3 regions of the Carnimonas bestiolae genome follow, and region 2 is predicted to be linked to each of the others. Evidence: predicted binding sites of a transcription regulator. Region 2 holds the regulator's gene; each other region holds the start of a gene.

Region 1 (10,481 bases), on a different contig from region 2:
ACAGCGACAGCGGCGATGTGCCTTATCTCGCCTACACCAGCGATGCGCTGCTGGGGCGAAGCGTGAACACCATGCTCAAGAATAACCCTGTGCGCCGCCGACTCCGCACCGTTTACGAAACGGCGATGGCGGAAGGGCTAAAGGCAATGGCGGTGCAGGGCAGCGGCGTAGCGTGGATTCCCGATTTCAGCGCCCGCGACGACATGCAGGCAGGGCGTCTAGTGCGCGCGGGCGACGGTCAGTGGGATATCCCGTTGGAAGTGCGGCTTTATCGCTGCTCACTGGTACACAAGCCTGGCGTAGAGCAGCTGTGGCGTCGCTTGCAGAAACTGCCGAGGGATATGCTGAAGGCCTGATGCGTTGCCTCTGCATCAAAAAGCCGTGATACCCATCGCTGGGCGTCACGGCTTTTTTGGGCGTATCGCTATATTGCGACGCTAGTTATCGTACTAGCACGCTTTCCATCCAATCAACGGCCGCACGCCCATCGACATCAACGCAGACATCCACCAGTCCGCCTTGCTGCCAACGTTGGTCGGGAGTTTCACGATCTTCGGCAGCAAAGATGGTTTGACCTTCGGCGGGGCCCTCGGTCACCACGCTCAAATAGCCGCGTTGGGTGGTAAATAGCTCTGGGTGGCGCAACCAGGTTACGGCCACGCTATCGTGAGGGCAGCAGCCATCGAGCTGAATGGCATTGCGATAAAACTCGGCGTAGAAGTCGTAGCTGCGCTGCAATACCGGGCCAAGCTCGCCCTGTTTAGCGGCAATGCGCTGCATCCGCTCGGGTTCGATCACGGTGTTAAGGGTGACATCGAGCCCCACCATCGTTAGCGACCAGCCCGCCGTTAGCACGCGCGCCGCCGCGTGGGGGTCCGAGAATATGTTCGCTTCGGCTACCGGAGTAACGTTGCCGCCTTTGGCTATCGAGCCGCCCATCACCACCACGCGTTTTACGCGATCCTTCACGCTCGGGTCCAACTGCAGGGCAGTCGCCAGATTACCCAGTGGGCCCACCGCTACCAGGGTAATTTCACCGGGGCGTTTGCGGGTTTCTTCGATAATGAATTCAGCAGCGGTGGTATCAACGGCATGGCCAGTAACGCTAGGCAACTGCTGATTGCCCAAACCATCGGCCCCATGAATCCAGTCGGGCACCGGGAACGGCTTCTTCACCAGCGGTGCAGCAGCGCCTTGCGCCACTGGAATCGTCTGCCCGGCCAGCTCGGTTAGCAGTAGCGCATTGCGGGTTGCGGTCTCGACATGCACATTACCGAAGGTGGTGGTTAGACCGACCACCTCGATGTCGGGATCAGCCATGATAATGGCGATTGCTTGCGCGTCATCGACGCCAGGGTCGGTATCAAAAATAATCGGAATGGACATTAAAGCTCCCATAGAAACATGCTTCATGGGCGAAGCAGTTAGAATCTCGTTGGCGAATCTAGCCTTGCCAGTGACGTGGTGCTGCCGAATGCGCTAGCCGTGCTGCTCAAGGAAGCGATCCACTTTATCGTACGTTGGAATGCTGCTCGAAGCGCCGGACGCCTGCACACATAGCGCCGATGCTGCGCGCGCGCGCGTTAGTGCCTCCGCTGCGCCAAGCCCCGCAACCCGTGCCGCCAGATAGTAGCCGACAAAGGTATCGCCAGCGGCAGTTGTGTCCTGTGCATCTACGCTGAAGACCGATTGTTCAATGCGGTCGTCGCGATGACCATAAAGGACGCCTTCGCTGCCTAGGGTAAGAATGATTTCAGGCTCAGGGAATTGCGCCATTAACGCGGTTAGCAAGGCATCACTGGCATCGGTGTTCGGGCGCGCGTTCAGAGCGTCGAGCAGCGCTACCGCCTCACCACGATTGACGCACAGCACGGCCAATCGGTTGAGTGGCAGGGTCGCAATCGCCTCGCTCATGGGCGCAGGGTTGAGCGCAATGCTGAGATTTTTATCCAGCGCCTTGTCGAGCAGGGCGGATAGATCACCGCACTCATTTTGCGCCAGCAGCCAGTCGCCGGGCTTGGCTGCGCTGAGCGCATCATCAATCACCTGCGACGGCACCGCGTGATTGGCACCGGCATACAGCACGATGCAATTTTCGGCGTTATTGTCGATCTGGATAACGGCGTGACCACTGGCAACATCATCCAGTTGCGCCAAATAGCTGGTATCGACACCGGACTCTGTTAGGAGCTCGCTAATCCAGCCATCGCCGCGCGCGATGGCACCTATATGGCTGACCTGTGCGCCGGCGCGAGCCAGCGCCAGGCTTTGGTTCGATCCCTTGCCGCCCAAGACCTGAGAATAGGAGAGGCTGGCAAGGGTTTCGCCCGGCGTTACCAGGTGGGGCACGCGATACACGTTGTCGATGTTGATCGAGCCGAAGTTGTAAATCATCTTGCGTCGTTCCGCTTCAGGAAATCTTCGCGAAGAGTACCACGGTGGCGGTCATCTTCGGTACGCTCCCAAACGATTAGTTAAGCCGTGAAGGTAGTAAAGGTCAGAACAACGAGGAGATAGGTGGCACGCATAGTGGACATTCGCGGGCCATTAGCAATGCTTCACACAAATAAAACCGCCCGCTGCGTAGGCAGTCGGGCGGTTGATATGGCGGATAGCGTTTTTTAGCGCGACATCCAGCCCCGTCGAATAAGCACCGCAAACAGGCGGCGGTGAAAGCCGCGCAAAAGCCGGTAAAGCGGCCTGATATAAAGACGCTTGGTAAGATGAGCGACGCTCGCCCCAAACAGCGCGACTAGCGCACCGCCGATCATATCGATGGGGAAGTGCACGCCCAGATAAATGCGTGACCAGCCGACTGCCAGCGCAATGGCGAACATGATCGCCCCCATGGCGCGCGTTTCGCGGGCCATTAGCAGGCTGAGCGCGACTGTCATGGCAATGGTCATGTGGTCGCTTGGGAAGGAAGCATCTGCAGAGTGATGCAGGAAGGTGTGGCCAACCGGCATTACGAACGGCCGCGGATGGAACCACAGCAGACCAATAACCCCGTTGATGGCAAGCGCCACTCCACATGCGATCAGTGCTGCCAGCATCAGGCGGTGTCTGGCTTCGTCGCGGCGCAGCCAGCCGATCACCAGCACCACTGGCACCAGAAAGATGGCGTATACCGCTAATACGTTGGCAAGGCCAAGCAGCCAGTGTGGACTTTGCGGCGTCGCGTTAATAAGAGAAAAGAGGTAAAGGTTGAGCGCTTCCATTCACGGCCTGTCGTTTGTCACATCAAGGGTGATGTTTAAGAGACACCAAAAGTGATCAGTTTACTTCATTGATGCCATTAAAATTGTCATTGTTGAGTAACAATAGACGCATTTATTGCATCGCGCACTGATCACTTTGGCAGGCCGAGCAGCGTTACAGACTTAGCATCATCGAGGCGATGGAGAAGTAAATCAGCACGCCACAGCAGTCGCACAGCGTAGCCACTAGCGGCGCACTGGCGGTAGCGGGGTCGACCTTGAGGCGATCCAGCAGGAACGGCAGCGACATGCCCAACAGGCTACCGCACACCACGATCACCACCATGCTAATGGCGACTACTTCCGAAACGCCGAAGCCACCGCGAAACGCACTGATCGGTGAGATGGCGATCGCCATGGTGATACCCAGCAGCGCCGATACCAGCACTTCGCGACCCAGCAAGCGCGTCCAGTCACGAATGTTAACTTCGCCGGTGCCAAGCCCGCGCACCATCAGCGTTGCTGCCTGAGAGCCAGCGTTACCGCCACTGCCTATCAATAGCGGCAGGAAGAATACCAACGCTACGTGTGCAGAGATGGTGTCTTCGAAGTGCGCGATGCCGGCCCCTGAAAAGAGGTTGCCGAACACCAGCAGTACCAGCCAGAACACGCGGCTTTTATAGAGGTGGAAGAGGCTGGAGCGACCGATACCGCGTACCAGCGAGCCAACACTCCCCGACTTGTGGAAGTCGTCGGTGGTTTCCCGCTCTACCACGTCCATCGCGTCATCGTAAGTCACAATGCCCACCAGCACTCGCTCGGGGTTAACCACCGGCAACGCCAGCAAATCGTAGCGGGAAATCGCCTTGGCAACTTCTTCCTGCGGAGTTTCAACCTCCACCGAGATGACATCGGAAATCATCACCGACTCTAGCGTCGCCTGAGGGTCGGCCAGAATCAGCTGCCGCAACGACATGGTGCCGGTTAAGCGCAGCGCGTCATCGAGGAAGTAAATCTGATAGATGGTTTCTGCGTCCGGCGCCGTCTGACGTACCTTGGAAAGGGCTTCCGATACCGTTAGGTGCTGCGATACTGCCACGTAATCGGTGGTCATCATCGCGCCCGCGGTGCCTTCGTCATAGCTGGCGAGATGGCGAATTTCGGCACGTTCGCTGCTGGCCACACGACGCAGGATGGTTTCGCGACGTGCCGGCGGGAAGAAGTTCAGTACGTCAGCGATATCGTCGGGCTCCATCTGCACGAACAGTTGGGCTAGTTTAGCGTCGTCCAACTCACTGGCGATGTCGCGCTGATAGCCTTCGGGCAGGTACGAAAATACCTTGCCGCGACGCTCAAGCGGTAGCCTTTCGAGAACGCGTAGCGCGGTGTCGTCATCCTCATGAGAAATGACCTCCGCAATATCAGCGCTGCGTGCTTCGCTGAACAAGGCATCAAGACGCGCGTCGTCGCCATGCTCGATGGCGTCGCGTACGTCAGGGAGGAGTTCTTTGAAGTTCATGGTGAGTGTTCTCCTGCGCGCTGCCACTGCGCACAGGCACTCGATTGCGGGAGGGCAGGATCGTTTCGATCAACCCACTCGCAGTGCGGAGTGGCTACGGCGTGGTAGCGATATGTCTGGGGGAGCAGCAAATGACCGCGAAGTCGGGGCTACGCCTATGAGGGTCCATTGAGAAAAGTCTCTTGTTTCGCCCGTAGAGAAGGCGGTCGAACATTAGTCGTATAGACCTTTTACGTCAACACAATTATGCAGCGGCGCATTTATCTCTAAAACAGCTGGAAATCCCTTATGGGAAGCCCAATCGCTACAGTTACGCCGCTGTTTTCCCCCATGGGCTTACCGTTAATACCCGATCAATTTAAGTGGTGATTAATGTTTTCGGCGGTCAGTTCGATCACGCGCTGACGCGCTTCCAGCGTTCCCCAGGCGATATGGGGGGTGACCAGCAGATTCAGGTTTTCACTGAGTGCGTCCAGCAGCGGATGACCACCATGAGGCGGCTCTTCCGGCAGCACGTCGACGGCTAGTCCCCCCAGTTGGCCGCTGCGCAACGCTTCAAGCGCATCGACTTCATTGATAACGCCGCCGCGCGCGCAGTTGACGAGCAGGGCACCTGGTTTCAGCAGCGGCAGGTTGTCAGCATTAATCAGCCCTTTGGTAGCTTCGGTTAACGGGCAGTGCAGGCTCAGCACATCGGTGTTGGGCAAGACCTCATGTAACGATGGCCTTGAATCATTGCTGTTGCCCGGGCGCGCCGCAAACACTACCTGCATGCCAAAGGCCTCGGCCAATCTCGCCACGGCGCGGCCAAGCTCGCCACTGCCGACAATCGTCAGTTGCTTGCCCGCCAGTTGCGTCATGGGGTGGAGGAACGCCGAAATGGTCGTGCTGCGCTGCCATGCGCCGTCGGTCATGTCGCGGTCTACCTGTTTAAGGCGATTGGCAAGCGCAATAATCAATCCGAAGGTGTGCTGCGAAATGCTTGGCGTGCCGTAAGCGGTAACATTTTTGACCGCTACTCCTGCCGTCTCTGCGGCCTGCATGTCAATGTTGTTGGTGCCCGTTGCCAATACACAAATCAGCGACAGTTTATTGGCGTCGTTGATGGCCTCGGCGCTGATCACCACCTTGTTAGTGATGATGATCTCGGCATCGGCGATGCGCTCTTTCACTTGGTCTGGCGAGGTCGCGGGCCATTGGCTCAGCTCTATGCCACACGCTTTCAATGGTTCCAGGCTGATGCCTTCGCCCATGGTATCGAGATCCAGAATCACCGCTCTCATTACTGCTTCCCTCTGTTTAGGCTTGCCCGTCACTGGTCGCAACACGCTATAATGCACGGCTTGAACGATGCAACTGCTTTCGCCACCTGCCTTGCCATGCCAGGGCATCTGCGGGGTAAAGGTGCGCCCGGCGCCGCGTGAGTGGTCAGGCTAACCCTTCATGCGCCGAACCAGTGCACATTGCGACGTGCCGGCCAGGCTACTGCGTCTGACACGGGCAAGGGGTAGAATCTCGACTGATCGCCCTTATATAAGTGCTCGGCGTGCGAGGCGCAGTGATGTCCCCCGCACACGCGTGGAATCGCCGGATGGCTGAACGACGCGATCGTTAATCAGTGTTCAGGTACAAGATCATGCCTATTTATGAATATGAATGCCGCGATTGCGGTCATCATGTAGAAAAACTGCAGCGCATGAACGCTGCTCCGCTAAGTGAATGCCCCGAGTGCCACCATTCTGCACTGCAGCGCATGGTGTCGGCGCCCGGTTTCCGCCTTGCCGGTAGTGGCTGGTACGAGACCGACTTCAAAACCTCGGGCAAGCACAATCTGGCCAGCGACAGCGGGGCGCCCGCGACTGGCAAGAGTAACGACTAGCTTATACACAGCGCCGGTGCTGGTGGCCGGCGCTAATCTGATTCAAATGGCGTCTTGCACACCAAGCGGGACAGGTCGCGAAGCAGCGACACGTTCAACGCTTAGCGCAAGCCGCTTCGCAGGAAGCAGCCACTCCTGCATCGCTATATCTGGTAACATATACGTATAAGAGGCGGGCAGCCTCGATCAATGTCTCGGTAATAGGAAATAACATGCGCAGCCACTATTGCGGCCAGTTGAACGAAGGTCTGGTCGACCAGCACGTGACCCTGTGTGGGTGGGTCCACCGTCGTCGTGATCACGGCGGCGTCATCTTCCTCGATTTGCGGGATCGTGACGGTGTGGCTCAGGTGGTCGTTGATCCCGACACCCCCGACGCATTTGCCAACGCTGATCGCGCGCGCAGTGAATACGTGCTGAAAATTGAAGGCCGCGTGCGGATGCGTCCTGAAGGTACGCAGAATCCCGACAAGCCTACCGGTATGGTGGAAGTGCTCGCCAAGCAGGTAGAAGTGCTCAATACCGCTCAGACGCCGCCGTTCCCCCTCGATGAACACGTCAAAGTGGGCGAGGACGTACGCCTGAAGTATCGCTATATCGATCTGCGTCGCCCTGAAATGATTGAACGTCTGCGGCTGCGCTCTCGCGCTACTCACAGCGTGCGAGCCTTCCTTGAAGACAACGGCTTCCTCGATATCGAAACACCCACGCTAACGCGTGCTACGCCAGAAGGCGCTCGTGATTACCTGGTGCCCAGCCGCGTCTATCCCGGTAGCTTCTATGCCTTGCCGCAGTCGCCGCAGCTGTTCAAGCAGCTGCTGATGGTTGGCGGTATCGATCGCTACTACCAGATCGTCAAATGTTTCCGTGACGAAGACCTGCGCGCGGATCGTCAGCCTGAGTTCACTCAGATCGACATCGAAGCCTCGTTTATCGATGAAACGCACATCATGTCGATTACCGAGCAGATGACGCGCACGCTGTTCAAGGACGTGATCGACGTCGAGCTTCCCGAGTTCCCGCACATGCCATACTCGGAAGCGATGTCCCGCTACGGCTCTGACAAGCCCGACCTGCGTATTCCGCTCGAGCTGGTCGACGTTTCAGACCTGATGGCCGATGTCGACTTCAAGGTATTCTCAGCGCCAGCCAACGCTGACAACGGTCGTGTCGCCGCACTGAAGGTGAGCGGCGGTGCCAGCCTGTCACGCAAGCAGATCGACGACTATACCCAGTTCGTCAGTGTTTACGGTGCCAAGGGACTGGCTTGGATCAAGGTCAATGAACGTGCCAAAGGCCTCGAAGGGCTGCAGTCACCCATTGTCAAGTTCATGGATGGCATCATCGAAACGCTGCTTGATCGCGTCGATGCCCAGGACGGCGATATCATCTTCTTCGGCGCCGACAAGACCAGCATCGTTAACGATGCGCTTGGTGCGCTGCGTTCCAAGCTGGGTGAAGACCTCAACCTGTATACCTGTGAGTGGGCGCCGCTGTGGGTGGTTGATTTCCCGATGTTCGAAGTCGACGACGCAGGCAAGCTGTCGGCCATTCACCACCCGTTCACTGCGCCGTCCGGCAGTGTCGACGACGTACGCAAGGACCCGGCCAATGCGCTGTCACGCGCCTACGACATGGTGCTGAACGGCTACGAAGTCGGCGGTGGCTCGATACGTATCCATCATCAGGACATGCAGAGCGCAGTATTCGACATTCTGGGCATTGGTGCAGAGGAAGCAGAAGAGAAGTTCGGCTTCCTGCTTAACGCGCTGCGCTACGGTGCGCCGCCCCACGGCGGTTTGGCGTTCGGGCTTGACCGTTTGGTGATGCTGATGGCTGGCGCGAAGAGCATTCGCGACGTGATCGCTTTCCCCAAAACCCAAAACGCTTCCGATCCGCTTACCGAAGCGCCGGGAGATGTTCCTGCCCAGTCACTGCGCGAGCTCGGTTTGCGCCTGCGGCAGAAAAACGCCGAATAAGGCATCGCGGTCGTTTGCTCTTGCAAGCGGCCACGGGTAGTGGGCCGTAACAAGGCCCATACCTATTGACAGGCCGACGACGCTTCACAGTGTCGGCGGCCTGTTCTGTTTTAAGCGACTACCAGAAGGGTGTATCGCTTCGGCGTATTCATCCAGCAGTAATAAGCGGAGGTCTTTATGGCAGGTCATAGCAAATGGGCCAACACCAAACACCGCAAAGCGGCGCAGGATGCCAAGCGCGGCAAGGTGTTTACCAAGCTGATTCGCGAACTGACCGTAGCGGCGCGACAGGGCGGCGGTGATCCTGATGCTAATCCACGCTTGCGTGCGGCCGTCGATAAAGCACTGGGCGCCAACATGACCAAGGACACCGTACAGCGAGCGATTGATCGCGGTGCCGGTGACACCGAAAACGACAACGTCGAAGAGCTGACTTACGAAGGCTACGGGCCTGAGGGTGTCGCGATTCTAGTCGAATGCATGACCGACAATCGTAATCGCACTGCCTCCGATGTACGCCACGCCTTCAGCAAGTTCGGCGGAAATTTGGGCACTGCCAACTCGGTGGCGTTCCTGTTCTCGCAGCAAGGCCGAATTGGCTTTGCCAGCGACAGCGACGAGGAGCAGCTACTTGAGCTAGCGCTGGAAGCCGGCGCTGAAGATGTAGAAGAAGGCGACGACGGCGAGCACATTGTAGTGACGTCGCCAGCGGCCTTCGGCGCGGTACGCGACGCCTTTGACACGGCGGGGCTTGAGCCTGAATTCAGCGAAGTAGGCAAGTATCCCGCTAACTACACGCCAATCACCGATATCGAGCTAGCGACGCGCGTCGTGAAATTGATCGACTGGCTGGAAGAGCTCGACGATGTCCAGAACGTCTACACCAATGCTGATTTCAGCGACGACGTCCTCGAGGCACTGGCGTGATTCTGCTTGGCATCGACCCCGGCTCACGGCGCACTGGCTACGGCGTGATCGATGCGTCGGGGCGGGTGCCACGCTATATCGCCAGTGGCTTTATTCGTATTACGGCTGAAGATCTTGCTCAGCGGCTGGCGCAAGTGTATGCCGGCATCAGCGAACTGATTGGCGAATACCGGCCAGCAGAAATGGCCATCGAGCGCGTGTTCGTGGCCAAGAACGCCGATTCAGCGCTCAAACTGGGACAGGCGCGCGGCAGTGCGATTGTATGTGCCGCTAATCATGGCCTGCCGGTGTTTGAGTATGCCGCCACCTTGATCAAACAGACCGTTACCGGGCATGGCGGCGCTGATAAGGCCACCATGCAGCACATGGTCGCCACCACGCTGAAACTCGACGGCTTACCGCAGGCCGATGCCGCCGATGCCTTGGGGATTGCGCTGACTCACTGCTTTAGCCAGCGCGGCCTGGTCTCCCGAGGCGGTGCGTCCAGCGCGCGCAGTCGCAAAAGTCGCAGCAGCAGTTGGCGGTCTTTCACACCCAAGCAGTAGTGTTTCCGCAATAGACGTTGCAGCCGGGAGCAGTGCACTGCCATAACTCGCGCTTATTCGTCTCTAGGTCGCACAAGGGGCGGTCACCTGCACATACATTCCCTCACACTATTGTTTTCGATTAATTGCGCGTCCGTTGTTATGATTCTCCAATAACATCCGCCGCTTACGGCATTGTTTCAGCCCCAAGGAATACCCAGCACCATGATAGGACGTCTACGCGGCACGCTGATCGAAAAACAACCCCCGTGGATTGTGATTGATGTGAATGGCGTTGGCTATGAGCTGGAAGCATCGATGAATACCATCGTTGGTTTACCGCCCACTGGCGAGGAAGTGCGTTTGCACACTCATCTTGTGGTCCGCGAGGATGCTCATCTGCTGTATGGTTTTGGCGATGAGCTGGAGCGTCGCCTGTTTCGTGAACTGATCCGT
Region 2 (10,481 bases):
TCTCTGTGACTTCCGACCACCGTCTTCTCGACAGTTTGAACGACGCACAGCGTGAGGCGGTTAGTGCGCCTCAGGGCAATCTGCTGGTACTGGCTGGCGCTGGTTCCGGCAAAACGCGTGTGCTGGTGCATCGTATTGCCTGGATGATCGAAGAAGAGCATCTATCGCCGTATGCCATTCTGGCCGTTACCTTCACCAATAAGGCGGCGCGCGAGATGCGCACGCGTCTCGACGGGCTGCTGCACCACTCTGCGCGCGGCATGTGGGTCGGCACCTTCCACTCGATTGCCCATCGGCTGCTGCGCACGCACTGGCAGGATGCGCGCCTGATCGAGCATTTTCAGATTATCGATGGCGATGACCAACTGCGGCTGGTGAAGCGCCTGCTGAAAGATCACAGCATCGACGACGAGAAATACCCGCCGCGTCAGGTGGTCAACTTCATTTCGGGCTGTAAGGAAGAAGGGCTGCGCCCCTCCGATGTCGATGCAGCGGGCGATGCCTATTTGCAGCAAATGGTCGAGCTTTATTCGCTCTATCAGGCTGCGTGCGAGCTATCGGGGCTGGTCGACTTCGGCGAGCTGCTGCTGCGCTCGCTGGAGCTGCTGCGTGATACGCCGGCCTTGCTAGAGCACTATCGTGAGCGCTTTGGTCATATCTTGGTCGACGAGTTTCAGGACACCAACACCCTGCAGTACCTGTGGCTTAAGCTACTGGCAGGCGAGCGCGCGCGGCTGACGGTAGTCGGCGATGACGATCAGTCCATCTATGGCTGGCGTGGCGCCAAGGTAGAAAACCTGGAGCGTTTTCGCAGTGAATTCGCTCAGACTCAGGTGGTGCGTCTGGAGCGTAACTATCGCTCCACGGAAGCCATTCTGGAAGCCGCCAACTCGCTGATTCGCAACAATGCAGGGCGCATGGGCAAGGAGCTGTGGACCGATGCCGGCAGTGGCGAAAAAATCTCGGTCTACGCGGGTTTTAACGATCTCGACGAAGCGCGCTTTATTGTCGATACCATCGCCCATGCGGTGAAGGAAGACGGCATGGCGCGCCGCGATATCGCCATTTTGTATCGCTCTAACGCGCAATCGCGCGTGCTCGAAGAAGCGCTGATTCGTGCCTCTATGCCGTACCGCATATATGGCGGGCACCGTTTCTACGAGCGTCTCGAAATCAAGAATGCGCTGGCCTATTTGCGCCTGCTGGTCACACGCAACGATGACGCTGCCCTCGAACGCGTGATCAACGTTCCGGCGCGCGGGATCGGCACCAAAAGCATTGAGCGTTTGCGCGCTCACGCCCGCGATGAAGGCACCTCGCTGTGGGATGCGCTCCACGATGCGGTGGCGAAAAAGGCCATCAGCGGTCGTGCGGCCAATGCTTTGACCGCATTTGCCAACCTGATCGACGAGTTGGATAACGATACTGCTGGGCTGCCGCTCGACGAGCAGTTCGATCACGTGATCAAGTCATCTGGCCTGATTGAGTATCACCAGAATGAGCCGGGCGAAAAGGGTCAGGCGCGCGTTGAAAACCTGCAAGAGCTGGTCAGTGCTGCACGCGCCTTCACCCAGGAAGATAGCGGGATTCGCGGTACCGACCCAGCCGAGCCTGAAGGCGAGGCTGCCGGCGAGGCGTCGTTGCAGCGCTTTTTGGCAGAGGCTGCGCTCGATGCAGGCGAGCAGCAAGCCGACGAATTCGAGGACGCAGTGCAGATGATGACGCTGCATTCGGCCAAGGGGCTCGAGTTCCCGCTGGTGTTTATTGCCGGTGTCGAGGAGGGGCTGTTCCCCCACAAAATGTCGGTAGAAGAGCCGGGCCGTCTCGAGGAAGAGCGCCGCCTCTGTTACGTGGGCATCACCCGCGCGATGGAGAAGCTGTACCTGACTTACGCCGAGATGCGTCGCCTGCACGGCAAAGAGACCTACCAGCGTCCGTCGCGTTTTATTCGTGAATTGCCAACGCAACTGATCGAAGAAGTACGGCTGCGCGGTCAGGTATCGCGGCCCATGGCCGATCGTTCCGGGTATGGCGGCGGCTATGGCGGGAGCTTTAGCGGCGGCTCTACCAATTATCCGGCACCGCGTCCGCGCACCGGCCTCTCGCAGCAAACCGATACCGAAGGCAGCGGCCAAACCCTGTCGTTAGGGCAGCGCGTTCGCCATCCAATGTTTGGCGAGGGCGTGGTGGTCAACGGCGAAGGGCAGGGCGATCGTGCACGCGTGCAGGTCAGCTTCGAGGAGCATGGCGACAAATGGCTGGTGCTGGGCTTCGCTAAGCTGGAGGCCTTGTAGCCAAGGGGGTGATGCAGTGATGGATTTTCCGTCATATGCTCGTCACACGCGGGTGAAACAATGCGAGTAGCATGGTCGTCTTCCGCATATCGCATAACCGTCTTTGAGAGCAGCCCATGGATACATTGAGCGGGCAACACAGTCAGCATATCTCCCGTCAGTTCAATCAAGAGCTGGAAGGGCTTAAGACCCATTTAATGGCAATGGGTGGTCTGGTCGAGCGGCAGCTGGGCGATGCGCTTGATGCGCTGCAAAATCGCGACGGTGCGCTGGCCGAGCAAGTAAGCAAGCAGGATCACGACGTCAACGAAATGCAGCTGCAAATCGATGACGAATCGACCGAGATTATTGCGCGGCGTCAGCCGGCAGCGTCTGATCTGCGGCTGGTGATTGCGGTGATCAGGGCCGCGTCTGACCTTGAGCGTATCGGTGATGAAGCCGACAAGATTGCGCGCCATGCGCAGGCGCTGATGGGGCAGACAGAAAGCGACCGTGGACTGGTCGAAATTCGCCGTATCGGTGCGCAGGTAAAACGCATGGTACGCGATTCGCTGACCGCGTTTGCCCGCTTCGATACCGGTCTGGCGCTGGAAGTGCGGCGCGCCGATCAGGACGTCGATAGCGACTACAAGAGCGCGCTTCGCGCACTGGCTACCTTCATGATGGAAGATTCTTCTTCCATTACCAGCGTTATCGACGTGATGTGGGTGCTGCGAGCGCTGGAGCGTATTGGCGATCACGCGGATAACCTTGCCGAATCGGTTATTTATCTGGTGAAGGGGCTGGATTTGCGCCACACCCACCTGCGCGATCTGGAAGAAAAGGATCTCGACGATATTCGTTAGTTCTTATTCCTTCACGCGCGGGTGATTAAGCGGCGTCGCGTCGCTCTGACTAGTTAAGTGATACTGCCTTTAATACGTTATCAGTCAAAAGCGCCCTCGTGGCGCTTTTTTCGTGATAAGCGGTTAACGTGTGCGACGGCATGCTCGGATCACGATTCGACTATTGTTGTGTCTGTACAGTCGCGAGATAATCCTTACCTCTTGGCCTTGCCTAACCGCACATTGGCGCAGGTTTTTCGGCCTGTGCGACGCATCGAAGGCGGTCGCTCGCGTGGCGATAGCGTATTGGATTCATGTGCGCCACAGCGGCTGCGGTGCCAGACAACGCCAATCACTTCCTCTTGTTACCGTTAAGGGCTGCGCTGGTATGCTCGATGGTTTTTCTTCGCTGGGCGAGGGTATCCGGCTGGTACTGAAGCCGGGCCTGCGTCGCTATGTCATTGTTCCAGTGATCATTATTTTGCTGCTGTACGCGGGCATGATTGCGCTGCTGGCCACGCTGTTCTCTGGTTGGCTTGAGCATTGGATGAACGCGGTGCCAAGTTGGCTGCAGTGGCTCGATTTTCTATTGCTGCCGCTGTTTGTGTTGGCGCTGATTGTGCCGGCGCTCTATACCTTCACCGTGATGGTGAACTTACTCGCGTCGCCGTTCTATGGCTTTCTGGTAGAAGCCGTCGAGCGCCATTTGGGCGAGCCGCCCGCCGAGGATTCACGCAGCCTGTGGCGGCAGTCGCTGGATGGCGTGATACGCGAACTGCAAAAGCTGCGTCATGTGGTGCCGCGCATGCTGGTGCTGCTGATATTGGGATTTGTGCCGGGCATTAACGTGATTACGCCGTTTTTATGGCTGGTGTTTTCGGCCTGGAGCCTGGCAGCCGAGTATCTCGACTACACCATGGATGCTCATGGCGTTAGCGTCGCTCGCATGCGTGAGCTATTGCAGGCGAAGCGCTTTCGCACGCTGTCGTTTGGCGGTGCCGTTAGCGTACTGATCTGGATTCCTGTGGTTAACCTGTTCGTGATGCCGGGCGCAGTGGCGGCGGGCGTTATTTTGTGGCGTGATCATTATCGTTTGCTTAACGAGACCTTGCCTGGCAAGGCGGTAGAGCATCACCATTAGCAACTTGAATGATTAAGTTGTCGCCTTTTGTTGGGGGATGCCCAACGTTTTGCTGTATGCAGCACTTCATCTGGAAACACTCATGATAAAGCAGTCGGTTATTCGCCTTTCAGGCATCCTCGCGGTGGTAGCGCTAATCGCAGGCTGTGCCGGTAACAAGCCGCGCCCCGAAGCCGCTCAGCCAGCAGCGGCGGTAAACGCAACGGCTGCCAAGGCGCTGACCAGCGATGTGCCGGTGGTACAGGATCGTCACGCCAGCAAGATCTATTCGGCAAGCGAAGGACGCCAGTTGGAGCGTCGTAACGGCTACCGTGTCGATCACTCGCTGCATACTCAAGGGGCCAACGAGCGAATTCAAACGCTGGTCATTCACTACACTGCTGAAAACGATCAACGCTCCATTGATGCGCTCAAAGGCAACACGGTGGGCGTGCATTATTTAGTGCTAGAGCAGCCAGGGCGTTATCAGGGCCAGCCGGTGGTGATGCAATTGGCGGACGAATCGAAGCGCGCCTGGCATGCGGGGCGCAGTAGTTGGGATGGCAAGAAGGGGCTGAACGACACCTCTATTGGTATCGAAATCGTCAACATGGGCTTCAAGCAAACGCGGGATGGAATGGTGTTTTCACCTTTCTCGATGTCGCAGGTGGCGCTGGTAACCGCGCTGGCCAAGGATATTGTGACGCGCTACCACATCGATCCGACCCACGTGGTGGGGCACTCTGATATCGCACCGGGGCGCAAGCTCGATCCGGGTCCGTTCTTCCCGTGGCAGCGGTTGGCGCAGGCAGGCATAGGCGCGTGGCCTGAGGCGAGCACGGTGGCTTACTACCGCCAGCGCTTTAACGCACGACTGCCAACGGTCGCGCAGTTGCAGCGTGCATTGGCCAGCTACGGCTACGACATTACCGCAAGCGGTGATTTTGACCAGTCAACCAAACGCGTATTGGCCAGTTTCCAGATGCATTTCAGGCCCACTCGCTACGATGGCACTTACGATGCTGAAACCGCTGCGATTCTGTTTGCGCTGGTCAGCAAATATCGTAGCCCGCGGCAGGCTGCGCTACTGCTCTCGCAACACTGAGTCATCTTGATGCAAGCGCTGTGCTGGGAAGCTCAGCGTGAAGCATGAGCCCCTGCCGAGGGTCGATTCTATATCGAGTTCACCCTGGTGGCGCAGCATCACGTGCTTGACGATCGCCAGGCCCAGGCCAGTGCCTCCGGTAGCGCTTGAGCGGCCTTTATCGACGCGGTAAAAGCGCTCGGTCAAGCGTGCAAGGTGGTGGCTATCAATGCCCTCGCCGTCATCTGCAATGCTCAGGCGTCCTTCCCCGGCAGCTGTTTCATTCCAGCTCAGCGTAATGTTGCGGTTATCTCCCGCATAGCGCACGGCGTTACTGACCAGATTCGTTACAGCGCTTCTGAGTTGCTCTTCATCACCCAGTAACTGCTTGTCGCTGTCGAGCGTGAGGGTAAGATGCTGACGGCCCTGTGACAGCGCGACGCCATCTTCGTAGGCGCGCTGCATCAGGCTGGTAACGTTAACCGGCGTTAGTGGCGAGAGCGTTTGCTCGTTCTCAAGGCGCGACAGCATTAGCAAGTCGTCAATCAAATGCCGCATTCTGTTGGCCTGCTGCTGCATTTGCTCGACACCCTTCGACATGCGCGGTGGCAGTAGCGTGTCGGCGTGCGCGGCCAAGGGCTCGAGATAACCGGTGAACACCGTTAGCGGGGTGCGCAGTTCGTGCGACACATTGGCGACAAAGTCGCGTCGCATCTCCTGCAAACGCTGCAAGCGCGTGATATCGCGGACCACCATCAAACGCTCATTGTTGCCGTAGGTGATGATCTGGAATTGCAACCAGCGCGATTCGTCAGTGGGGGATTTGATCACTAAGGGGTCGTCGAAGTTGCCGGTGGCAAAGTATTCGACAAACAGTGGGTGGCGCAGCAGGTTAGTCACATGCTGGCTGCGGTCGTGAGGGTATTTGAAACCGAGCAAGCGGCCAGCGGCGGCGTTCCAGTTATCCAGCGTGTCGCGCTGAGTAATCACCACCATACCGTCGCTCAGTGCTTCCGACAGCCGGTCGAAGCGACCAATCACCTGGCGCAGTTGCTCCTGGCGTCGGCGCTGTTTGCGCTGATAGCGGTAAAGGTGATCGAATACGGCGCCCCACTGAGCGGGCGCATGGGGCGGTAGCGCGCGATCAGGGTGCTTTGCCCAGCGATCGAGTCGCCACAGTTGCAGCAGGCTGTACGCAAGGTAGATCGCCAGCGCAACGGCAACGCCTGCCAGCCACTGATGCCACAGGCTAGCGACAGCGATGCCCAATAGCGTTGTGAGTAGCAGAATCAGTAGTTCACGAATCCAGCGATGCACTGCCATCTCTCATTTGGCCCTCAGCGGTTATACAGCGTACTGCGTTGGGCAGTGAGTGGTTTAGCGTGCGGCCTCTCAGGCGTGCCTCATACTGCGCGAGAGCGCTGGTGTGAGAATCGATACCCGGTGCCGCGAACGGTCTGAATAAGGTAGTCGTGTTTTTCACCGAGTGCTTTACGCAAGCGACGAATGTGAACATCAACGGTGCGTTCTTCAACGTAAACAGAAGCGCCCCATACCTGGTCGAGCAACTGTGCGCGCGAATAGGCGCGTTCCTGATGGGAAATAAAGAACGCCAGCAGTCGGTACTCGGTCGGGCCCATATCGATTGGCTCGCCGTCGATGCTTACGCGTTTGCTGTCGATGTTAACTGACAGCCCGTCAACTTCGAGGATGCTCTGGCTGGCCGGCGTGGCGCGGCGCAGTACCGCACGCATGCGAGCAATCAGTTCACGAGGCGAGAAGGGCTTGGTGATGTAATCGTCGGCGCCTGCCTCCAGCCCCTGCACCTTGTTGTCTTCTTCGCTTTTGGCGGTCAGCAAAATGATGGGGATTTCCTTGGTGGTTTCCTCGCGCTTCAAACGACGCGCAAGTTCTACACCACTGGTGCCCGGCATCATCCAATCGAGCAGAATCAGGTCGGGACGCTCATCAACGGCCAGCGCCAGCGCCTTCTGCGCGTTTTCCGCCTCAAGAACGCGAAAGTCGGCCATCTCCAAGGAAATAGCAATCATATCGCGAATGGAAGGTTCGTCATCTACGATCAATACGGTTTGAGTCATGTCAGCTTAATCTCATCACCATGAGGTAGCGGATTCGTGGAGTTCGCTATTGATAAGCAAATGCCGCTTTGTGGCGTTTGCATGACAATTCAAACGCAAAGTAGTGACAGAATGGTGACAGCCCCGCGGGAGTTTTTCACTTCGTTCGCACAGCGCGGTTGGCGTGTTTATACAACTCGCTACACGGGCCACAGTGCCAGCACTACGCCGCTGAATAGCAGCACGCCCACCCAATGGTTATTGAGAAACGCCTTGAAGCAATCATCTCGTTCGCGTTGGCGGGTCAGGTATTGCTGGTAAACAAACAGCGCCAGTATGCCCAGTAGCGCCAGCCAGAAGAACGCTCCCAGCATGAAGTGCACGCCCAGCCCAGCCAGCAGCACCAGCACAATCACTTTCAGTAGTGCCAAAACGGCCAGGTCCATGCGGCCAAATAGGATGGCAGTAGATTTGATACCGACGTTGAGATCGTCGTCGCGATCGACCATGGCGTATTCGGTGTCGTACATCAGCGTCCATACCACGTTGGCGATGAACAGCCACCAGGCGGCAGTGGGTATGGTCTGATTAACGGCCATAAACGCCATCGGAATGCCCCAACTGTAGGCGGCGCCTAGCACTACTTGCGGCAGATGAGTATAGCGCTTCATGAAGGGGTAACAGGCCGCCAGCGCCACCGCAACGAACGACAGCAGCACCGTGGAGGCGTTGGTAAAGCACACCAGCACGAAAGCCACTACGACCAGGCCCAAAAACAGTAGCAGTGCCTCCCACGAGGCAATTCGCCCGGTCGCCAGAGGGCGTTCTTTGGTGCGTTTGACGTGCCCGTCGAGCTTGCGATCGGCGAAGTCGTTGATGACACAGCCCGCCGCGCGCATGCAGTAAACACCCGCAATAAAAATAAGCAGCAGCGACAGCGGCGGCAGTCCGTCTGAAGCCAGCCATAAGGCGCTCATGGTGGGCCACATCAGCAGCCAGGTGCCGATCGGGCGATCCAGGCGCATCAGGCGCATGAAGTCGGGAAGACGGTGGCAGATACGTTGCCAAGGTGCAGAGTTAGCAGTCATGACGGCTCAACGGATAACAAGTAGACCGGCAGTGTACCATCGCCACCCGCGGCCGTGCAGACGCTGGCCGGCGTTCGTTTGGCTTCGTTCAGCGGGCATCGCCACGTTATCTCAGGCCCCACCGGCGCCGTGATAAGGTGGCAGCACCATACTCTCTGAATGGGTAGCGGCGTGTAGCCAGCTCCCCTATTGGGCGCGGTTCTGCGTTTCAAAGATTGCGGGGTCGCACGACGTGATTGCCGCTTGGTTTACGCTTTATTTAGACGATTAGTTGGCAATAATGTGCTTAAGGTAAAATTGGGCCCTCATCAATAAGTGGTTTGCCCGCTTATGAAAGTACAGCCCTACTACCAATAGCCCTAGGCATACGCGATGAGTGTTGCTAGCATGACATTGCCGCCTTTATGCGGGTTGTCGTGCGGGCTGCGGCAATTTGCCATTAGGTAATCGAAAAACCGGATACGCAAATAGGTGGTAAAGTTGCCGTTGCGTATTCAATCGGGCCTGAAGTATCTGGCCGAGGATTGATGGGAACACGTCGGTCCTTATAAAAATGTCCGGTCCAGCCGGCAAACATGCCATTCAAGGCATACCCAGGAGATAACTATGCGTAAACCAGAACTCGCCGCTGCCATTGCAGAAAAAGCAGATCTTTCCAAAGAAAAGGCAGGTCAGGTCCTGAACGTCATCCTCGACGAAATCACTTCCAGCGTTTCCAAAGGTGAAGACGTCAGCCTGGTTGGCTTTGGCTCTTTCACCGTACGCGAGCGTGCGGCACGTACCGGCAAGAACCCACAGACTGGCGCTGAACTGAAGATTCCTGCCAGCAAAAACGTTAGCTTCAAGGCTGGTAAAGGCCTTAAAGATGCTGTGAAGTAAGGCATCTTTCAGTCGGCGCTCGCATTTCAGGCTTCACCATCAGCGTGCTGTCTTCTCCCTTCCGAGCGCCGATCCTCTGCCTACCCCGGTAGTGCTGCGTTACTTTCCCTCCTGAATATCCCTCCGCGTATTGGCGGCGTTTCCTGATAGTCACGATTGGCGTCACCGAATTTATTCGCTTTACTGGATAAGTGAGTGAATTTTCTGGTATTTGTTATCCACACTCCAACGAATCTGCGCTCAGGAGCGTTATCCACATGTATATCGCGATGAATCGTTTCAAGGTACGTCCCGAATCCACCGATGCGTTCGAAAAAATCTGGCTGGAGCGCGAAACGCATTTGCAGACGTTGCCCGGTTTTGTGGAGTTTAATCTGCTGCGCGGCCCAGAGCGTGACGATCACGTACTGTATGCATCGCATACGATCTGGCGTTCTCACGATGACTTTATTGGCTGGACGCGTTCGGATGCGTTCCGTGCTGCGCACGCGAATGCTGGGAAGGTGAACCGCGAAGCCATTTATCTGGGGCCACCCGAGTTCGAGGGATTCGAATCGCTGCAAACGGTGAAGGCTGATAGCACTGAATAGCGACGCTTTAACATGAATTGCCGCTGTAGATCTTGCGCCGCCCTCTGTCCATTAGCGGGAATGGGCCAGCGCTGAGCACAACGACGAGGACCAGCAATGAGTTTTGGCGTGGATCATCCGGTAGTAGCTGTATCCGATTTAGCATCAGCACGAACGCAGGCCAATGCTCTGGGATTTCTGGGAGGCATTCATTATGTGCATCCTTGGGGTACCGAAAATGAGCTGATTCTCTTCGGCGATACGTTCATCGAGCTGATCGCCATTACGCGTCCGGCATTGGCTGGCTTCGGCGATGCCAACGGTTTTCGCTTCGCCCGCTTGATTGAGGCACGCAACAGAATGGGCGGCGGCGTTGCGATGGTCGCGCTGCATAGTAAGGATATGGAGCATGACCATGCTCTGATCGAAGCACAGGGGTTCGCTCCGTGGTCGCCGATTACCTTCGAGTGGCAGGCACGTAACGACAATGGCGAGCTGTTCGACTCAGGCGTTATTCTCGATTTCCTCCATGACCCCGCGCAGCC
Region 3 (10,481 bases), on a different contig from region 2:
GTGTTTCAACCTCATCCAATCGAATGTCTTTGGTGTTATGCCATCTAAGTGCTTGCATTATTGAGGGTCCTAGAACAGGTTCAGGTTCAAACGTGTCCCCCTCACGGATCGCATCACGGCCCAGCACTGCCGCTCGCGAAAATTCGGTTATCTGACAAAATAGCGGGTCACCCACCCAACCTGAGGGTGCCCGATGCTGCTACAGTGCAACTGCCTGCTATTGTCCGCCTTAACCGAGTGCGGCTCAATTCCCCTTATGTCGCGTTGTGTGCACTGATAGAACAAGGTGCCGAAGCCGCGCCACCAAGCGGCGTACTGATCGCATCATTTGGCACACCAAGCGCCAGGCTCAGCGTACTCCCGACGGCACCGCGTTATCGTACTCAGCGCTTCGGCAGATCAACGCCTAGCACACCGCCCTTGGCATAGTTCTCACCGTCGCTTTCCTGAAAGAACACCTGCACTGCCTCCGCTGGTACCTGACAGGTATCGACAAAGGCGGCAGTAATGCGATGCGCCAGTTCGCGTTTTTGTTCGGTGCTGCGCGGGAACTGCTGGACGGTAACAATAGGCATGATGACCTCGCTAGAAGAGAGAAGGGCGGCAGAGAGTGTTTCTCAGCCATTGAGCACGCCGAACGTGTACTAAGCGCGCTACGTTGAGTGTAGAGCATATCCGCTCTGCTAACGCTCCGGATCGGCCACAATGCGGCGGAAGCTGGCGAAGCGCTCGGCGCTGATCTCTTCACTGTCGACGGCCTCGAGCAGCGCACAGCCGGGCTCGTTTACATGACGGCAGTTGCGGAAGCGGCAGTAGCCAAGATAGGGACGAAACTCGACAAAGCCGTCGGCGATGGCGGTTTCATCGAGATGCCCCAGGCCAAACTCGCGAATGCCGGGGGAATCGATCAGATCACCGCCGTCGGGAAAATGGTACAGGCGCGCGGTGGTGGTGGTGTGGGTGCCTTTGCGAGTGTCGCTGGAAAGCTCGCCAACGCGCAGTGCTTCGTTGGGCAGCAGTGCCTGGATGAGCGACGATTTGCCTACTCCCGATTGCCCCACGAAAACAGCGATGTGGCCCTTGAGCGAGTCGCGCAGCGCATCAAGCCCGCCCGCGGCAGAAATAGAAGCTTCGATAACTTCATAGCCAAGCCCTTGGTACCGCTCGAGCAGCGCTAGGGTAGAAGAGTCGCGATCGCTCAGCAGGTCGATCTTGTTAAGCACCAGTGCCGGCTGAATACCGGTTTCTTCGGCCGCGACCAGGTAGCGGTCGATCAGATTGGCGTGCGGCGCTGGCTCCACTGCGAACACGATCATGATGCGATCAAGGTTGGCCGCCACCGGCTTGAGCACGCCCTGAAAGGTGGGGCGCTCCAGCGTTGAGCTGCGCGGCAGGCGCGCCACCACTACACCGCTGCCATCGTCGCCTTCGCGCCAGCTAACGTTATCCCCGCTCACCAGCGACTCGAGATTGGCGCGTAAATGGCAGCGATGCACGCTGCCGCGCTCGCTTTCGACATCCAGGCTTTTGCCAAAATGAGCGATCACGCGACCGCGCTGCTCAGGGCCGAACTCGCCTGATTCCAGCTTCTGCTGTTCGCGCGCCTCCTGACTGGCAGCGCGCCGATTGCGTTCGGCCTGAATACGATCAATGCGCCGCTGCTGCTGGCGAGTGAGTTTGCGTCCGCTCATGCGTCCTCTGGCTAAAATGGTGGCTTGCTTGACCTGCCATTCTACAGGTTTACTCTTGTGCGGTTATCCTGATTTGGTGGAGAAGTGTTAATGCCGCACGCAGCAGAAGGAATCAACCCGGCCGACGATCGGCTTGGGTGGATTGATTTGGAAATGACCGGTCTCGATCCTAGCGTTAATCGCATTATCGAGGTGGCCACCATCGTGACCGATGGCAACCTCAATGTGATTGCCGAGGGGCCGGTGATCGCGGTGCATCAGGACGATCAACTGCTGGATGCGATGGATGAATGGAACACCCGTACCCATGGCGAGTCAGGGCTGATTGAGCGCGTGCGCAATAGCCGCGTGGATACCGCCGAGGCTGAGCGTCTGACCATTGAATTTCTGAGCCAGCACATCGGGCCAGGAAAATCGCCGCTGTGCGGTAACAGCGTGCATCAGGATCGCCGCTTTATGCAGAGCGAAATGCCGCAGCTGGCTGAGTTCTTCCACTACCGCAATCTCGATGTCTCAACGCTGAAAGAGTTGGCGAAACGCTGGAAGCCTGGCATTCTCGAGGGCTTCAAGAAGCGCGCGACGCATCAGGCGCTCGACGATATTCGCGAATCCATCGAGGAATTGCGCTACTACCGCGAGCATTTGCTGGCGCTCTAGTCGGTAGCGCATTCGAGCGGCATCCCTGCCTCTAGGCATTCGGTGGCGATTCAGCCAATGCAAGTCGCGTGTCAGGTATCGCTGCGCCGCTGCTGCGAAAGCGTGCTTACCTGTCGCGCCGGTTATCCCAATCGCCGCCGTTCAGCTTCGACTCGCTGAAGCCCAACGTGACGCGGGTGTTGCCGCGGTCAAGGTGAACGTGGCCAGCGGTGTAATGGCCTGAGGCACCGTGGCTGCCGGTCATGTAGCCGGCCTCAAGGCCGCCGTGCACATCGACACCGCGCTGCTTGGGCGGTTGCGAGATCAGCTCAGGATTGTTGTCGTTAAGCGCTGTGGGGTGTTCCGAGTGGCTGCCGTACTTGTGCGCCTCGGCCGCAAAGTCAGGGCCGGGTACGCTCAAGTCGATTGGCGCCGCAACGCATGCCAGAGGCAGCGCGAGCAGCGTCAGCAGTGCCCACCGGTGCATCGTCACGGCGCTATCAATGCCTCCCGAAGTGCTTCCCAACTGGCCTGGTCCGGGGCGCAAATCAAGCCGCCCGCCAGGTTGTCGAGGCGGTATGGCGAGCCGTCAAAGTGCGCTGAGTAGCCGCCTGCTTCCTGATGAATCAGCCAGCCAGCGGCGTGATCCCACGGCATTAGCTTGCGATAGAACGAGGCGTGGCGGTAGCCCTCCGCCAGCAGCCGGTATTCGTGAGCGGCACATAGCAGCATCGACACCGCGCTAAAGCGCCCCAGACGCGCGTTCACCTGACTCTTCAGCGGCTCGTCGAGGTGTCCGGTCGAGATCAGCATTTCGGTGTCTTCGAGCGCGACCGGCTTCGCCACCTGCAGCGGGTGGCGGCTGCCATCGGGCCACTGTGCCCAGGCTCCCTGGCCTTTCACCGCGCAATAGCGCCGCTCCGTTACCGGGTCGTAGATGATGCCCGCCGCAACTTCCCCTGCTTCGATGACCGCCACCATAATGCCGAACAGCGGTGTCGCTGAGGCATAGTTACGGGTACCGTCAATCGGATCGATCACGAACGCCAGCTTCGCGTGCATTAGCGTGTCCAGCGATGCCTGCCCCTGCGCTACGGCTTCTTCACCAATCACCATAGCGTTGTCGAAGGTGGTCAGCAGCGCATCGCTGATGAAACGCTCAGCGGCTTCGTCGGCATCGGTTACCAGATCGATGGCACTGGTTTTGGCACGAATCTCCGCCGCCGACAGCTTGCCGAAAGAGGGCATCACGATCGCACGCCCCGCCTGTTCGAGAATATCAGCAACTTCGCTTAACTGCTCTTCACTAAACGCCATGTCACCCTCGCAAAAAACTGTGGCTGATAGTTGTCACCAGCTTACCACGAGGATTGCGTGGAGTTGGTGCTGCTGGAAAAAGCGTTAACGCGCACTTCTCAGGGTGCGGTCTTCGTTTACTTTTCAGCACCACGACGGCTGTGTGTTGCGCCCGTCGGGGCTTATCCCTTGGGTCAACGGTGCATGCAGAATCCGAGGGGGCTAGCGTCTAACGAATAGCGCCCCGCACCTTCGTCTTGCTCTCCGCGCAGCATCGGGCCGCCGTGCTACCACTGCCGGTCGATGGGTAGGCGTTTGTCCAACGGTTCGCGCTGTCTTACCAACGCCGTGCGGCTTTTAGGTGTCAGCCTGTGGCTGCATTGGAGGTGCCCTGAGTGTCAGCGCTACAGCAGTCAGCGATCGCCATTTATCTGACTGTCACATTAGTGTTTTAAGTTACAAAAATAATAGAGCTAATGTAGGGCGGTGGAGATGTCGTTATACCCAAAGGAGTTGAGCTGGCTGGCGTTTAATGAGCGGGTACTGCAGGAAGCGGCAGATAGTCGGGTGCCCATCATTGAGCGAGTGCATTTTCTAGGTATTTTTTCCAACAACGCCGATGAGTTTTTCAGCGTGCGGGTGGCAGAGGTACGGCGCAAGGTGGCCGATGCGTGCAACAAGCAGCAACGGCGCGCCGCTGAGGCACTGTTTGCTGATATTCAGCAGAAGGTGGTAGAGCAGCAAACCCTGTTCGACAGCATCAATCTCGAGGTACGTCGGGAGCTTGCCAAAAAGCACATGATGCTAATCGAGGAAGAGCAGATTACCACCAAGGAGAAAGAGTGGCTGAAGCGCTTCTTTCACTTTGATATCAAGCGCTATCTAGTGCCGCTACTGATTAATGAATCGACGTCGATCACCGACATCGTTAATGAGGATTCCACCTACTTCTTTGTTGAGCTAATGCATCAGGGCCATGCCAGCTACGCGGCGGTAGAGTTACCCCGCGACCGTTTGCCTCGATTCATCAAGCTGCCGTTCAAGTATGAGAAGCGTAATAAGCGCATCGTGCTGCTCGACAGCGTGATTACGCTGTGTCTTGAGGAGCTGTTTGACGGCATTGTGCCCTTCGATACGGTGCGCGCCCATGAGTTCAAGCTAACGCGTGATGCTGAATATCGCTTGTCCCACGATATCGAGCATAGCGTACTCGAGCTGATGGAAGAGGGGATTCGTCAGCGTGAGCAGGCCGAAGCAGTACGCTTGGTGTACGACGGTGATATGCCGCAGTCGATGCTCGACTTTCTGGTAGACAACACCCAAATGGCGCCTAACGATTCGCTAGTGGCAGGCGGGCGCTACCGTAATACGCGTGATTTTGTCAGCTTCCCCAACTGGGGGCGAAAATCCTATCAGCATCCTCCGGTGCAGGCCCTCAATCATCCGGTATTCATGGCTCATCGCAACGTATTCGCAGCGATCGCGTCTCAGGACATTCTGCTTTATTACCCCTATCACCGCTTCGAGCAGCTGACCGAACTGGTGCGGCAGGCGGCCTACGATCCTGCGGTACGTTCGATCAATATTTGCCTGTATCGCGTTGCCAGTAATTCGCAGATCATCGAGTCGCTGGTGGATGCGGCGCGTAACGGCAAAAAAGTGACGGTAATGGTTGAGCTACAGGCGCGCTTCGATGAAGAAGCCAATATCGAATGGGCCAAGTTTCTGACCCAGGAAGGCGTGCGCGTCATTTTTGGCATTCAGGGGCTGAAAGTTCACGCCAAGCTGATTCTGATTACTCGCAAGGAAGACCAGGGAATCAAGCGCTATTGCCATATTGGCACGGGTAACTTCAACGAGAAGACGGCGCGTATCTACACCGATTTCAGTCTGTTTACTGCCGATGACGAAATCAACGCGGACGTTGAACGCGTGTTTCAGTATCTCGAGAAGCCCTATCAGGTGCCCACATTCACCCATTTGCTGGTCTCTCCAGTGTCTACCCGGACAGGCTTGATGGCGCTGATTGAGGGCGAGATCGAAGCGGCTGAGCGTGGCAAAAAGGCGGAAATTTTCCTCAAGATCAACAATCTGGTTGACGAAGGATTGATTCACGCGCTGGAGCGCGCCTCCCAAGCGGGCGTTAGCGTACGGGCGATTGTGCGCGGCATGTGCTGCCTGCGGCCGGGCGTGAAGGGCATCAGCGATAATATCGAGGTGCGCAGTATTGTGGATCGCTTCCTTGAGCACGCACGCGTGTTCTGCTTCCATAACCATGGCGATCCGCGTACCTATATTTCGTCGGCCGATTGGTATGGACGCAACCTCGATCAGCGTGTCGAAGTGAGCGCGCCGCTTAATTCGCCAGCGATTGCTGCGCAGGTCAAGGATATTCTCGAAATACAGTGGCGAGACAACACCAAAGCGCGCATTATCGACGCTTCTCAATCGAATACTTACCAGCCTCGCGGCAACCGTAAAAAAGTGCGCTCTCAGATGTTGATTTATGATTATTTGAAACAAGCTGGCGGTACAGCATGAGCAGCAACGTACTTCCCGAGCCGCCCCAGCCAGAGGCGGCTCCGGCGCAGTTTGCAGCACTGGATCTTGGCTCCAACAGTTTTCACCTGATTACTGCGCGCGTTATCGATCAGCATTTGCAGCCGCTGCTGCGCTTCAAGCAGCGCGTGCACCTGGCCAATGGCCTTGGCGAAGACGGCGAGCTTAGCGATGAAGCCATGCAGCGCGGGCTTGATGCGCTGCGTCTGTGCGCTCAGCGGCTGGCTGGTTTCCAGCCTGAGCAGGTGCGGGTGGTGGCGACACACGCCCTGCGTGAAGCGAGTAATCGCGCTGAATTTATCGCCCGCGCGGCCGAGTTTTTGCCCTTCGCCATCGAGACGATATCGGGCCGTGAAGAAGCCCGCCTGATCTATCAGGGCGTGGCGCAAACGACGCCCACCCACGAGCAGCGGCTGGTGATCGATATTGGCGGTGGTAGTACCGAAATGATTTCGGGTCATCGATTTGTCACCGATTTCCTGACATCGCGCAGCATGGGCAGCGTTTCTTTCACCGACCGCTTTTTTGACAGCGGCGAGATTACTGCCAAGGCGTTCGAAAAGGCCTGCATCGCCGCGTGTGGTGAGCTCAAGCCAGTAATCGCTGAACTCAAGAAATTCGACTTCGATGCGGTGTATGCAACATCGGGAACCGCCAAGGCGCTGGCGCACTGGGTGAGTCAGCGTGATGATCAGCCCGACGATCGCATCAGCCTGAAACAGCTCTATAAATGCCGCGACGAGCTGTTGGCGCTGGGCAAGATCGACAAGATATCGATCAGCGGCATGGACCCCGAGCGCGAGGTTATCATCACCGCGGGCACGGCCATTATGCTGAGCATTATGGAAGCGCTGGGCATCGAAACGCTGCAGATTCACGATGCAGCGCTGCGCGAAGGGGTGCTTTACGAGTTGGCCGGTAGCGTGATTGATCGCCACAACGTGCGGCAACGCACCGTTGATGGACTGGCGGCGCGCTATTGTATTGATCCTGATCAGGCGCGCCGCATCGAGCGTGCTGCGAAGCAGCAGTTCGATAAGGTGGCTGAGCCGTGGGAACTGTCGCAGGAGTGGTGTCGACGCATGCTGTGGGCGGCCCGCTTGCATGAGGTGGGACTGCAAATCAGCTCCAGCAGTATGCATCACCATTCGGCTTACATTCTTGCCAATGCCGATATGCCGGGCTTCGGTAAGGAGGAGCAGCTGCTGCTCGCCACGTTGGTGCGCTGCTGTCGGAAGAAGATCAGGCCCGATGTGATTCCCGAATTCTCGCTATATTCGCAGCAGGAAGTGTACCGCTTGATCGTGGTGCTGCGTTTGGCGGTACTCGACAACATCGATCGTCAGGATTCAGCACCGAGCTTTTTCATTAGCAGTAGTAGTGGCGATCAGCTCGAAGTGACCTTGACTGCGGCAGGGCGTATGGATCCGGTGCTGCTCGATCAGCTAAATGGTGAAGTGAAGCAGTACGCCAAGCTGGGCATCACGCTGAAGGTGCACAACGCATAGCGCCAAGCGGTCGGGATTCAGATAGGCGGGATTGAAAAAGGGCGGCCATCAGGCCGCCCTTTGTGTGTCTGGTGCCTATGCCCAGGCCGCTATTCCTCGCTAACGCGCAGCACGATCTTGCCAATGTGCTTGCTTGAATCCATCAGCTCATGGGCTTTGCGGGCATCGCTAAAATCGAAAATGGTATCGATCACGGGGCCGACTTCGCCTTCGTTAATCAGCGGCCACACTTTCTCGTTCAATTCGCGCGCAATCGCCGCTTTCTCATCAACGGTCCGTGAGCGCAGGGTCGAGCCGGTATGGGTGAGGCGTTTCAGCATCAAGCGGAACACCTCGACGTTGTCCGAGTTACCTTGCTGCGTGGCAATTTGCACGATACGGCCGTATTTGGCGGCGGCGCGATAATTTTGGGTGACGTAGTCGCCGCCAATCATGTCGAGAATCAGATCAACGCCGTGGCCGTCGGTAAGCTCCTTCACTTCCTTGGCGAAGTTCTGTTCGCGATAGTTGATGGCATCGGTAGCGCCCAATTCGAGGCAGGCTTCGGCTTTTTCCTGGCTGCCGACGGTGACGATAATCTGCTGTGCCTTGAATGCGCGCGCAAGCTGGATGGCGGTAGTGCCAATGCCGGAACTGCCGCCGTGAATCAGCACGCGATCATTAGCGCTTAGCTTGCCGTCCTGAAACAGGTTGGTCCACACCGTCATGAAGGTTTCGGGAATCGCCGCCGCCTGCACCAGCTCAAGGTGGTCAGGGGCGGGTAGGGCGTTGTGCTCGTGCACACAGCAATATTCCGCATAGCCGCCGCCCGCAATCAGCCCGCAGACGCGATCGCCTACCGTGAAGCGCTCAACACCGCTGCCGACGGCCACCACTTTCCCGGCCACCTCTAGCCCCGGAATATCAGAAGCGCCTTCCGGCGGTGGATAATTGCCCTGTCGCTGCATGACATCGGGGCGGTTAATGCCTGCTCCCACCACCTTTATCAGCACCTCTCCTTCGGCGGGCGTTGGCACCTTACGCTCGCCGAAGCTGATGACTTCGGGGCCTCCTGCGCCGTCGAATTCGATCACTCTCATCTGTTCAGGCAACGCGCCAGTCATGGTGTGTCCTCATCGTAAAAGCGGGTGGTGAATGCTCAGCATCGCGCCAATGCGTTTGCTGAGCGCATTGGCTACACGATAGCACCTGCGTTTTACTTATCGATAGTGCACGGTTGCCGCTTGGGGCTCTAAGGAATTGCTGTGACAGCCGCCCAAAGGATAGCGCTAGCGATGGCGTCCCCGTGCTTTATTGCTAGCGTGTGAGGCTGGGGAGGGCGCGGCAAGGCTGTTAAGATACGCTGCTATGTCAATGCGGAGCGGTGGGCCAACTGCGACGCGCAGCACCTGATCGGGCCTATCTGAATGCGAGAATGACAGTGATATCCATTGAGCAGTTGGCGGCATTACCGTTGCCTGATTTGCTGGCGAGTTATCGTCGCGGAGACCTCGATCCGGTGGCGGTCGTCGAGTGCTTTCTAGCGCAGGCGCAGCGCGTCAATCCCACTATCAATGCGCTTTATGAGATGCAGTGCGAGCAGGCGCTGGCAAAGGCCCGGGCGTCGCGCGCGCGCTGGCAAAAGCGGCAAAACGTTGGAGCGCTGGATGGTGTGCCCGTCACGCTCAAGGATTCGGTCAATGCTTGCGGCATGCATTGGTATCACGGCTCTAGCGCTCACGGAGACGGGCGACTGGCCAGCGAGGACGCGCCGCCGGTGGAGCGCTTGAACGCGGCCAATGCCATTGTGCTGGCGAAGTGCACCATGCCCGATTTCGGCATGAGCGCGTCTGGTGTCAGCTCGCGTCACGGTATCACCCGCAATCCCTGGAATACCGCTGCGAGCCCCGGTGGCTCGAGCTCGGGCGGTGCTGCCTCGCTGGCGGCGGGGGTAGGTGTCGCCTCGATCGGCTCCGATATTGCCGGATCAGTGCGCCTTCCGGCTGCTCAATGTGGACTTGCAGCGCTTAAGCCTACGCAAGGGCTGATGGCGCACACGCCAGCCTCGGACGTGCGTTCTGCCGGACTAATCAGTCGCCATGCCGCTGATCTCGAACCGCTGCTGCGCGCTGTGGCGGGAGTTCACCCCAAGGATCGCTTCTCGCTGCCGCTTGTCGAGCCTGATGCGAACACTCTTTCCCCTCGGGTCGCCGTTTATCAACGCTTTGGCTTCGGCCCTGAACCTGAATCTGCCGCCCGACATGCGGTTGAGCAGGCGGCGTTAGCGCTTGCCGAAATGGGGGCCTCGGTGGCGCAGCAGCCCGCGCCTTATCAGCAAGACATCTACGCGGCCATTGATGATACGTTCAAACTGCGCGCATGGCGGGAGTACGCCAGTTGCTCGCCAGCGCTTAGAAATGGCGTGCCGCAACCGCTCGTAGAGTGGTGTGCGCCAGCCGGCGGCTGGACGCTTGCCGACATGGCGGATATCGACACGCGGGTGCAGCGCGGTGTTGCTGCCACCAATGCGTTGTTCGACCACGCCGACTTTTTGCTGACTCCAGTAACGCCAGTTATTGGCTTCAGAGCTGAGCAGTTGGGGCCCGACCCCAAGATGCCGCTGCGGCACTGTAGCTTTACCGCCCCCTTCAATCAGTCAGGGCATCCCGCGGCGGTGGTTGCCGCTACCATGGGGCCACAGCGTCAACCAGTGGGGATACAGCTGGTCGCGCGGCGCTGTGATGATATCCGCTTGCTGCATTGGGCAGTTCGCCTGGAAGCTGCGCTGCGGCGCTTGGGCGAAACGAGCAGC

Evidence for each region. The regulator PhoB, encoded in region 2, activates phosphate uptake and scavenging genes when phosphate is short. The targets are predictions, from matches to a motif close to TGTCATANNNNTGTCANA.
Region 1: the regulator PhoB is predicted to act here: its motif matches at 3,303-3,320, upstream of R84865_RS00475 (phosphatase PAP2 family protein).
Region 3: the regulator PhoB is predicted to act here: its motif matches at 4,060-4,077, upstream of ppk1 (polyphosphate kinase 1).

The regions. Positions count from the first base shown of each region.
Region 1 is NZ_JBPCZK010000001.1:88,703-99,183, forward strand. Features, by position in the region: gene R84865_RS00460 (LysR substrate-binding domain-containing protein) at 1-356, shown strand, start outside; gene R84865_RS00465 (nucleoside hydrolase) at 442-1,386, opposite strand; gene R84865_RS00470 (ribokinase) at 1,480-2,394, opposite strand; gene R84865_RS00475 (phosphatase PAP2 family protein) at 2,622-3,218, opposite strand; gene mgtE (magnesium transporter) at 3,373-4,716, opposite strand; gene R84865_RS00485 (D-2-hydroxyacid dehydrogenase) at 5,070-5,999, opposite strand; gene R84865_RS00490 (FmdB family zinc ribbon protein) at 6,353-6,595, shown strand; gene aspS (aspartate--tRNA ligase) at 6,808-8,574, shown strand; gene R84865_RS00500 (YebC/PmpR family DNA-binding transcriptional regulator) at 8,752-9,501, shown strand; gene ruvC (crossover junction endodeoxyribonuclease RuvC) at 9,498-10,046, shown strand; gene ruvA (Holliday junction branch migration protein RuvA) at 10,251-10,481, shown strand, end outside.
Region 2 is NZ_JBPCZK010000002.1:115,999-126,479, reverse strand. Features, by position in the region: gene uvrD (DNA helicase II) at 6-2,294, shown strand; gene phoU (phosphate signaling complex protein PhoU) at 2,411-3,139, shown strand; gene cysZ (sulfate transporter CysZ) at 3,411-4,259, shown strand; gene R84865_RS03960 (N-acetylmuramoyl-L-alanine amidase) at 4,342-5,343, shown strand; gene phoR (phosphate regulon sensor histidine kinase PhoR) at 5,323-6,645, opposite strand; gene phoB (phosphate regulon transcriptional regulator PhoB) at 6,726-7,421, opposite strand; gene ubiA (4-hydroxybenzoate octaprenyltransferase) at 7,601-8,488, opposite strand; partial or broken gene R84865_RS03940 (HU family DNA-binding protein) at 9,068-9,367, shown strand; gene hmuQ (heme-degrading protein HmuQ) at 9,625-9,957, shown strand; gene R84865_RS03930 (VOC family protein) at 10,054-10,481, shown strand, end outside.
Region 3 is NZ_JBPCZK010000014.1:17,055-27,535, forward strand. Features, by position in the region: gene R84865_RS12775 (2,3-butanediol dehydrogenase) at 1-58, opposite strand, end outside; gene R84865_RS12780 (tautomerase family protein) at 384-575, opposite strand; gene rsgA (small ribosomal subunit biogenesis GTPase RsgA) at 684-1,691, opposite strand; gene orn (oligoribonuclease) at 1,782-2,348, shown strand; gene R84865_RS12795 (hypothetical protein) at 2,455-2,820, opposite strand; gene R84865_RS12800 (inositol monophosphatase family protein) at 2,817-3,644, opposite strand; gene ppk1 (polyphosphate kinase 1) at 4,116-6,164, shown strand; gene R84865_RS12810 (Ppx/GppA phosphatase family protein) at 6,161-7,690, shown strand; gene R84865_RS12815 (NAD(P)H-quinone oxidoreductase) at 7,780-8,793, opposite strand; gene R84865_RS12820 (amidase family protein) at 9,105-10,481, shown strand, end outside.